DNA from 4 places in the Paenibacillus favisporus genome. Region 2 is predicted to be linked to each of the others. Evidence: predicted binding sites of a transcription regulator. Region 2 holds the regulator's gene; each other region holds the start of a gene.
What was found. Region 2 encodes Rex, which represses fermentation and respiration genes when NADH is low (regulators of the CRP and FNR family bind a similar motif). Its sites were predicted from a motif close to TTGTGAAATATTTCACAA; they were not measured.

Region 1 (2,205 bases), on a different contig from region 2:
TCGTCCTGCACGACGATGGCTTTCGTGTCCGCATCCGCATGGATTACTCCGCCGGAAAACAGATCGCATCCCGCTACCTTAAGCTGCGTGGACAACACGCTGCCCGCGTAACCTTCCGTTGGCCGGCCTGTAAGATGGTCCGCAAGCACAGTGCCCTGTTCATACAATGGCGCCACCAGACCATAGGCTACGCCGCGGTGTTCAGCGCACTCGCCTACGGCATAAATTGACGGGTCCGTCGTCTGCATCAGGTCGTTGACTTGGATCGCCCGGCCAACCGCCAGCCCCGCGTCCCGCGCCAGCGCTGCATTGGGACGGATGCCAACGGCCATGACGACAAGATCGCATTCGACGTTCGTTCCGTCTTCAAACCGAAGCCCTTGTACTCTCCCGTCACCGTAGATTTCCGTTGTTTTCTTTTCCATCAGAAACTTCATGCCCTGGGCTTCCAGGTCCTGCTGAAGCAGCTTTGCCGCTGCCGCGTCGAGCTGCATTTCCATCAGATGGGGCAGCAAATGAACGACATGGACCTCCATCCCCTGGTTCATCAATCCGCGAGCTGCTTCCAAGCCGAGCAATCCGCCGCCAATCACAACCGCCTTTTTGTATTGTTTAGCCGTTTCCAGCATCATTTTCGTGTCTTCAATGGTGCGGAAACCGACGACGCCTTCCAGGTCATGTCCTGGTACAGGTAAAATAAACGCGCTGGATCCGGTCGCAATAATCAGTTCGTCGTAGGGGACGACGGTTCCCCGGTCGGTTCGGACTTCCTTCGACGCTCGGTTAATCTTTACTGCCCGTTCCTTGGACAGTAAATGTATGTTATTGGACTGATACCAGTCCCAATCGTTAATCGTGATTTCTTCAAACGTTGTTTTCCCTTGCAGCACAGGGGACAGCATAATTCGGTTATAGTTGGGATACGGCTCATCCCCGATCATCGTTATCTCGTAGCGGTCGCGGTCCCGGCGGAGAATTTCCTCGATACACCGCGCCCCCGCCATCCCGTTGCCTATCATCACCAATCGTCTGCTCATAAACACGCCTCCCGTGCAACCTTGTGAAATTAATTACATTTATATCGTAACGGATATGGGAGGCTTTGCCTGTGAAGTAAATCACAGTGGCTTGGTTAAAACAAAAAATTGGCGAAGGCCAGGAATTTTACGGCGTTATTGTGATGACCTCCAACCATAAGAAGCAAAAGTGCAAAAGGCCACCCTGATGGATGGCCTTTCTTCGAACCTTCGTATTTTACGCGGGTAAGAATAACCGCTAATTTTCGTAAGCTTGCTGCAGCGCCTTTATGTCGATTTTCTTTTTCGTCTGGAGTATGGCTTGCATGACTCGCCCTGCTCTTACCGGGTCGGGGTCACAGATCATCTCTGTTAAATCGCTGGGGACGACTTGCCAGGATACGCCGAATTGATCTTTTAACCAACCGCAAACCTGCGCCTTTTCGTCTCCTCCCTCAGAGAGCTTATCCCAATAATAGTCCAGCTCCTCCTGATCATCGCAATGAACGATAAAAGATATGGCCTCATTGAACTTAAAATGCGGACCCCCATTCAGCGCGACGAATGATTGCCCTTCCAATTGAAATTCCACGGTCATCACCGTTCCCTCAACACCCCGGCTTTCCGGACCGTAGCGGACAATTCTGCCGATTTGGGAATCATGGAAAATGGACGTATAAAAATTCGCCGCCTCTTCAGCTTGAGAATCGAACCACAGGTTTGGGGTAATCTTGTGCAATTTCATTCGCGTCATACCTCCCGGCTATAATCATTTCTATGATGATTGTAGCCTATCAAGGGAACCGGCGTTTCTTTTCGATTGCTTTGTTGGCAGCATGGGATCAGAGGAGTGCTAGTTTTGTTGACTCCCGTGCAATTCGTTTAGTGTTTGTCTAAAAACACAAACAATTTTCGATACATTTCAGCGGAGTCTTCTCCAAGCCAAATTAAATGACCCCACGAATTCAATTCACATAACTGGGAACTGAGAATCACCTCATGAGCAAATCGGGCATGATCTATGGGCACGGAGGCATCATGAATACTGTGCATGATCAAAGTCGGGCACCTGATAGCGGACAATTCATGATCAAGCTGCTTCCCGGTCTGCACCAGGTCGATCAGAAAACCGTGACCGGACCTCTGATCTTTCAACATATTGGAGAACTGCTCCAAGTCGTGCTCGTTC
Region 2 (2,205 bases):
CCTGTTTGTCGAAACGCTGGCCCGCTCACTGGCGGACGCCGCGATCGCGACCCACGGCCGGATGCTGGTGCTGTTCACCTCGTACCGCATGCTGCGCCAGGTATACGAGCCGCTGAAAGAAGCCCTTGCACAAAGCGACATCGCCGTGCTTGGACAGGGCGTAGACAGCGGCAGCCGCACGAAGCTGATCCGGCGGTTTACGGACAGCAGCGCTTCGGTGCTGCTTGGAACGAGCAGCTTCTGGGAAGGCGTTGACATCCCGGGTGAAGCACTGACGTGCCTGGCCATCGTCCGGCTCCCGTTCCAGCCGCCGAACCATCCGCTGGTGGAAGCGAAGAGCGAGCTGCTGCAGCGCCAGAAGAAGAACCCGTTTATGAAGCTGTCGGTCCCGCAGGCCGTCATCCGCTTCAAGCAGGGCTTCGGGCGGCTGGTCCGCACCGCCCATGACCGGGGCATCGTCATCGTATACGATACGCGCGTCATTGAATCGTATTACGGGAAGTACTTCCTGTACTCGCTGCCTGGACCGAAAATGGAGCATATGCAGACAGACCAGATGGTTCCGCGTATCTCTGAATGGCTTCATCAGGACGGTGTGTCTTAAATGAGTCCATTAGATAGAATGAACTAAAGCGGTTAGAACAGGAAGTTCAATGCAAAACTTTAGTTCAATCTATATAACCAAATAAATATTCAAGCCGTTCAATAGGGGGAACATGCATGAAATCGGAGAAAATATCCGAGGCGGTTGTCCGCAGATTGCCTATATATCTTAGATATCTAAATGAGCTGAACAAACGGGAGGTGGCCACGGTCTCCTCCCAGGAGCTCGGGCAGAAGCTGGATCTCAACCCGGCGCAGATCCGCAAGGATTTGGCGTATTTCGGGGATTTTGGCCGTAAGGGGATAGGGTATGACGTGTCCTATCTCATCGAGAAGATCCGTCAAATTCTGAATTTGGACCAGCAGATCAACGCGGTGCTGGTTGGAGCGGGGAATCTTGGTCAAGCTTTGTCCAACTATAACTTTTACCTGAAGGAAAATATGAAGATCGTAGCCGTGTTTGACGCCAATCCGTCCAAAATCGGCACGCGCATCAACACCTTGACGGTACAGGCCATGGATGAGCTGAAAGAAACGATACAAAGCAAAAATATCCGGATCGGGATCATTACCGTCCCGGATTTCGAAGCGCAAAACGTCGCCGATCAGCTGATCGCGGCCGGGATCGAGGCGATTCTGAATTTTGCACCGACGATTCTGAAGGCACCGGCAAGCATTCGGATACACGCCGCCGATTTTACGACGGATTTGCTCAGCCTCGCTTATTATTTGAACAACGGAAAGGACGACACGGAAGATGACGGACAATTTGAAGAGCTCGAGCAGCCGGAGCGCCAATCCTAAATGGGCAATCAAGAACGGCAGCTTTGCCGTTTTGCGGCCGGAGCAGCCTGTACTGCATGGCTGGATGGTCATTGAGGGCGACCGCATCACCTATATCGGTGAAGAGGAGCCGCAGCTGGAGGAGGGCGTACAGGTCGTCGACGGCACGCATTTATTTTTTATGCCGGGCCTGATCAACACCCATGGACATACCGCCATGTCGCTGCTGCGCGGTTACGGAGATGACATGGTGCTCCAGGAATGGCTGCAGGAAAAAATGTGGCCGATGGAAGCGAAATTCACGTCCAGTGACGTCTACTGGGGGACTTCGCTGTCCGTGCTTGAAATGCTGAAGGGCGGCACGACGACGTTCCTCGATATGTACGATCATATGGATCAGGTAGGCAAAGTGGTGACTGAATCCGGCATGCGCGCAGCCCTGACCCGCGGTGTCATCGGTCTGTGCCCGGAGGATGTGCAGCGGCACAAGCTGAACGAAGCCATTCAGTTCGCCAAGGACTGGCACGGGCAGGCAGACGGCCGGATCACAGCGATGATTTCTCCGCATGCCCCGTACACATGCCCTCCTGATTTTATTGAGAAGTTCGTTCAGGCGGCGCATGACCTGGATCTGCCGATGCATACGCATATGTCGGAGACCAAGGCGGAAGTGGAGCAGAATGTACGCGATTATGGAACGCGTCCGGCGATTCATTTGGAGAAGCTCGGCATGTTCTCACGGCCGACGATTCTGGCACACGCGGTCCATTTGACAGATGAGGAAATCGACATTTTGGCGAAGCACCACGTGACGGTATC
Region 3 (2,205 bases), on a different contig from region 2:
ATTGACCAAGAGGTCCACCGAGGAGGACGAACACAGCCCTGCCCCCGCCATCAGCGTATCCTGCCGGTGATACTGAGGGGAATCATCCTCCGAAATGACCGCGGCAATCCCCCCTTGTGCGTACCGGGTGTTGCTTTCGAGCAGTGCCTTTTTCGTGATCATGATGACGTGCCGGTCCTGGCTTGCCTGAATCGCCGTAAACAGTCCGGCTATACCAGAGCCGATGACGATGACATCCGTCTTGGTCCGGGGCAAAGTCTGCAGATCAAAGTCAACCAGATATTGTGGAATCATGTGCCTGTTCACCTGTCTTAAGAGAAAGAGTAGCGCATGCTACTGTACTTGTAACATGCGCTCTAAAGAAGTTCTGGCTTTATCTGCAACAACCGGCGGCACGTAAATTTGCGGCTTCATGGTTTCCAGACACTTCACCAGTTTTTTCAGATTGTTCACCTTCATGTTCGGGCATACCAAAAACTTGGTGGCGAAATGAAACTCCTTATCCGGGCTGTCGAGACGAAGCTGGTATCCGGTACCGTCTTCGGTTCCGACGATAAACTGTTTGCTGCTTGATTTTTTGCAGTATTCCAAAATCGCCGTGGTGCTGCCGACGAAATCGCCCATGGCTACGACCTCCGGACGGCATTCCGGGTGTACGACAAACTCGGCGTCGGGATATTTGGCTTTCATCTCCACAACGTCTTTTACCGTCAGCATATCATGCGTATTGCAGTAACCTTCCCAAATGATGAGCTTCTTGTCGGTATGCTGTTGCACATAGTGACCCAAATTTTTGTCCGGTACCCAGATGATCTCATCGGAATCGACCGATTGAATCACTTTTACCGCATTGGAAGAGGTACAGCAAATATCCGTTTCCGCCTTGATCTCTGCCGAAGAGTTGATATACGTAACCACTTTGGCGTTAGGATGCTGCGCTTTCAGTTTGCGGAGTCCGTCCACGTTGACCATATCGGCCATTGGACAGCCTGCACGCTCATCCGGAATCAGCACCGTTTTGTTCGGAGCCAGAATCTTAGCGCTTTCACCCATAAAATGAACGCCGCAGAAGACGATGACTTCCGCATCGGTTTGAGCCGCTTTCTGGGCAAGCAGGAAGGAATCGCCACGGAAATCCGCTACTTCCTGAATTTCATCCCTTTGATAATAATGCGCCAAAATAATGGCGTTTCTTTCCTTCTTCAGCTTAAGCAGCTTCTCCGTCAGTTCCCGCTTTTGTTCCTGCTTATGCTCCAGTGCCAGAGCTTCCACCAGTAACCCACTCCCTCTGAAATCCCATGATTTTACCCGGTTGATGGCTTCATAACCTCATAACATCATGAATAGTTTGTGAAAATTCTCCCAAAGTTGCCCGTTGCAACCTCGAGACCATCTTGTTTATCAACTAATTTACACAAGGTTCACGATACTGTCAATTGACTAAAATGATCTTTATATGCTATCTAGCCGAAAGAAAACAAAGCTTCCCGCTCGATTCCGTCCGATTAGGCCGCCTCACTTCTGTTTGGAGCGTGCAGCCGTCCCAATCGCTACTATGCCTCAAAAAAAAATTAACTGATGCCACAGAGTTAAGGCGGAACGCTATCGGCTTTTATGCTTTGAACACCCCAAATGGCCGCCGCTCTTAGTTCCTGGCAAACGACACAAAAAACCCGGGGACGGCTAACCGTCTCCGGGCTGTTGTTGCATTGGGATTAGGATCTGGATTCCGGCGGTGTTCCGCCGTTGCCCGAACCTGGATTCTCATTCGTTCCATCATTGTTATTTGGAATGTCGCCCGGCGTATCCGTGTTGATATCGCTTGGCGGGTCATTCGGCAAGTTGGATGGAACATCGTTCGGAATTTCTTCCGTTGGCAGGCTGGTATTATCCTTGCCCTGAATGCGTACTCGCACGTCACCGACGTTGTCGATGACAGGGGCGCCATGTTCGGAAGAACCTTCATCATTTCCGCTTCCGCCCTCTTTCGGGCCGTCTTCAGAAAGATAACCTTGCTCGATCAGTTCCTTGATCTGTTCAAGCTCGAGCGTCTCCTTCTCAAGCAGCGTGTTCGCGATGAGGTGTACCTCTTTCGAGTACTTGGTCAGCAGGTCTCTCGCCCGCTCGTAGCACTCGTTTGTCATGCGCTGCATTTCCTGGTCGATCTCATAAGCGATCGAATCACTGTAGTTCTGCTCGTGACCG
Region 4 (2,205 bases), on a different contig from region 2:
AAAATACAACCATTTCGTGGCCGACCTGCGCTATGCGGAAATCGCCCGGATGCTCGGCCTGCCGTCCCGGAATACAGAGGAAGGCGTCAACAGCCTGATCGAGGCGGTGCGTAAGCTGAACCAGTCGCTGGGCATTCCGGAGAAATTCCAGGATCTCGGCTTTGATCCGGCCGATTTCGAGGCCAAAGTGGATTATTTGGCCGACCGTGCGTTCGAAGACCAGTGCACGACGGCCAACCCGCGGATGCCGCTGGTCAGCGAACTGGCGGACGTTTACCGGAACGCCTTCTACGGCAAATTCTAGGAGCTGCACCGCATGACCCAGCCGGCTGCCGACCGAATTCGTCGGCAGCCTTCTTGTCTCAGGATTGTGATGTGCGTTGATAGCAGTGGAAAGGAGTGATTCATATGCTGTCCGGCGTTATTTTGGCAGGCGGCAATCATGGTTCTACGAAAGGCGCACCTACCCTATTCCGGATGATTCAAGGAGAAACGCTGCTGCAGCGGCAGATCCGTGAAATGCGGAAGTGCTGCGGCGAGATTACGATCGTGACGGACGATCCCCGGCCGCTGCTTCGCCAGGTGGACCGGGATATCCGGATCATCACGGATTATTATGTCGGAAAAGGAATGCTTGGCGGCATGCACGCGGGCCTCTCCCTGTCTAAACACCGGGCCGTGTGGATCATCGGGTGCCACATGCCGTATCCCTCGGCCGACGCCGCTGAGCTGATGGCGCTGAGGCTGGAGGACGGGCTCGACGCCGTCCTGCCGATGATCGGCGGCAGGCTCCATCCGCTTCACGGTATTTATGAACGCTCCTGCGCCGTGTATTTTGGGCAGTTTCTGGAGAGCGGCCATACGGAAGCTGATGGTCTGGTTCGCCAGCTTCGTTATCTGACGGTTGCGGAAACGGATTTCGGATATCAAGGCATGGACGGCGGCTTTGTTCGCACACTCGAAGATGCTTGGGGAGATGCGCTGACCGAATTTTTGGCTGACGAAGGGAAAGGATCAACATCGTTCAAATAAAAATATGCGGCAGCGAAGTTGGTGAGAAAAGTGAAAAGAGTGAGAAAAATCACTGTCTTTAACCTGTGAAAAAAGTAACATGAAAGCATAGAAAACGGAGGTGCTTGATCATGGCGATGAAAGAAAGCGAAGTAAAGAACCGGGCTGGATTCGAGGAGGCATGGCGCGGTTTTGCGGGAGGCAGCTGGCAGAAGAATATTGACGTCAATTCATTTATCGGGCGCAACCTCACACCGTATGAGGGCGATGAGCAGTTCCTTGCGCCGCCAACGGAAAACACGCTGGAGCTGTGGAAGCAGGTCAGCCAACTGTTAAAGGAAGAGCGGGAGCGGGGCGGCGTTCACGACGTGGACGTGAACACGGTCTCCACCATAACCTCGCATGCACCGGGATACATCGACCAGGACAAGGAAACCATCGTCGGATTGCAGACCGACGCACCGCTTAAGCGGGCCGTTCAGCCATTCGGCGGCATCCGGATGGTCGTCGATGCCTGTAATGCGTATGGCTATCAATTGAACCCGGAGCTGGAGCGCATTTTTACCGATCTGCGCAAGACGCATAACCAAGGCGTGTTCGACGCCTATACGACCGAGATGCGCGCAGCCCGTAAGGCCGGCATTATCACGGGCCTTCCGGATGCCTACGGACGGGGCCGGATTATCGGCGACTACCGCCGCGTGGCGCTGTACGGCGTCGACCGCCTTATCCAGGGCAAGAAAGAGGAGCTGCTCCAGCTCGAAGTCGACGCGATGAGCGAAGACGTCATCCGGCTGCGCGAAGAGCTGTCCGAACAGATCCGAAGCCTCGGCGAGCTGAAGGCGATGGCCGCATCTTACGGACATGATATCTCGAGACCCGCGATGAATGCCAAAGAGGCGGTGCAGTGGCTCTACTTCGCTTATCTGGCAGCTATTAAGGAGCAGAACGGAGCGGCGATGAGTCTTGGCCGGGTATCCAGCTTCCTGGACATTTACATCGAGCGCGACCTCGCGGAAGGCACGCTGACGGAGAGCCTGGCGCAGGAGATCGTCGACCATTTTGTCATGAAGCTGCGGATCGTCAAATTTCTGCGCACGCCGGACTACAACGAGCTGTTCAGCGGTGATCCGACATGGGTGACCGAGTCGGTCGGCGGCATGGGGCTTGACGGCAAGACGCGCGTGACGCGGA

Region 1: nirB (nitrite reductase large subunit NirB) is a predicted target of Rex. The motif match lies at 1,059-1,076, and genes of this name have one in related genera.
Region 3: nadA (quinolinate synthase NadA) is a predicted target of Rex. The motif match lies at 1,349-1,366, and genes of this name have one in related genera.
Region 4: pflB (formate C-acetyltransferase) is a predicted target of Rex. The motif match lies at 1,096-1,113, and genes of this name have one in related genera.

Annotation. Positions count from the first base shown of each region.
Region 1 is NZ_JBEPLV010000009.1:74,481-76,685, reverse strand. Features, by position in the region: gene nirB (nitrite reductase large subunit NirB) at 1-1,037, opposite strand, end outside; gene ABID47_RS31345 (VOC family protein) at 1,276-1,761, opposite strand; gene ABID47_RS31340 (alpha/beta fold hydrolase) at 1,899-2,205, opposite strand, start outside.
Region 2 is NZ_JBEPLV010000001.1:663,432-665,636, forward strand. Features, by position in the region: gene dinG (ATP-dependent DNA helicase DinG) at 1-604, shown strand, start outside; gene ABID47_RS03255 (redox-sensing transcriptional repressor Rex) at 721-1,407, shown strand; gene ABID47_RS03260 (amidohydrolase) at 1,361-2,205, shown strand, end outside.
Region 3 is NZ_JBEPLV010000011.1:16,603-18,807, forward strand. Features, by position in the region: gene nadB (L-aspartate oxidase) at 1-294, opposite strand, end outside; gene nadA (quinolinate synthase NadA) at 334-1,272, opposite strand; gene ftsH (ATP-dependent zinc metalloprotease FtsH) at 1,716-2,205, opposite strand, start outside.
Region 4 is NZ_JBEPLV010000002.1:915,093-917,297, forward strand. Features, by position in the region: gene adhE (bifunctional acetaldehyde-CoA/alcohol dehydrogenase) at 1-304, shown strand, start outside; gene mobA (molybdenum cofactor guanylyltransferase) at 409-1,032, shown strand; gene pflB (formate C-acetyltransferase) at 1,143-2,205, shown strand, end outside.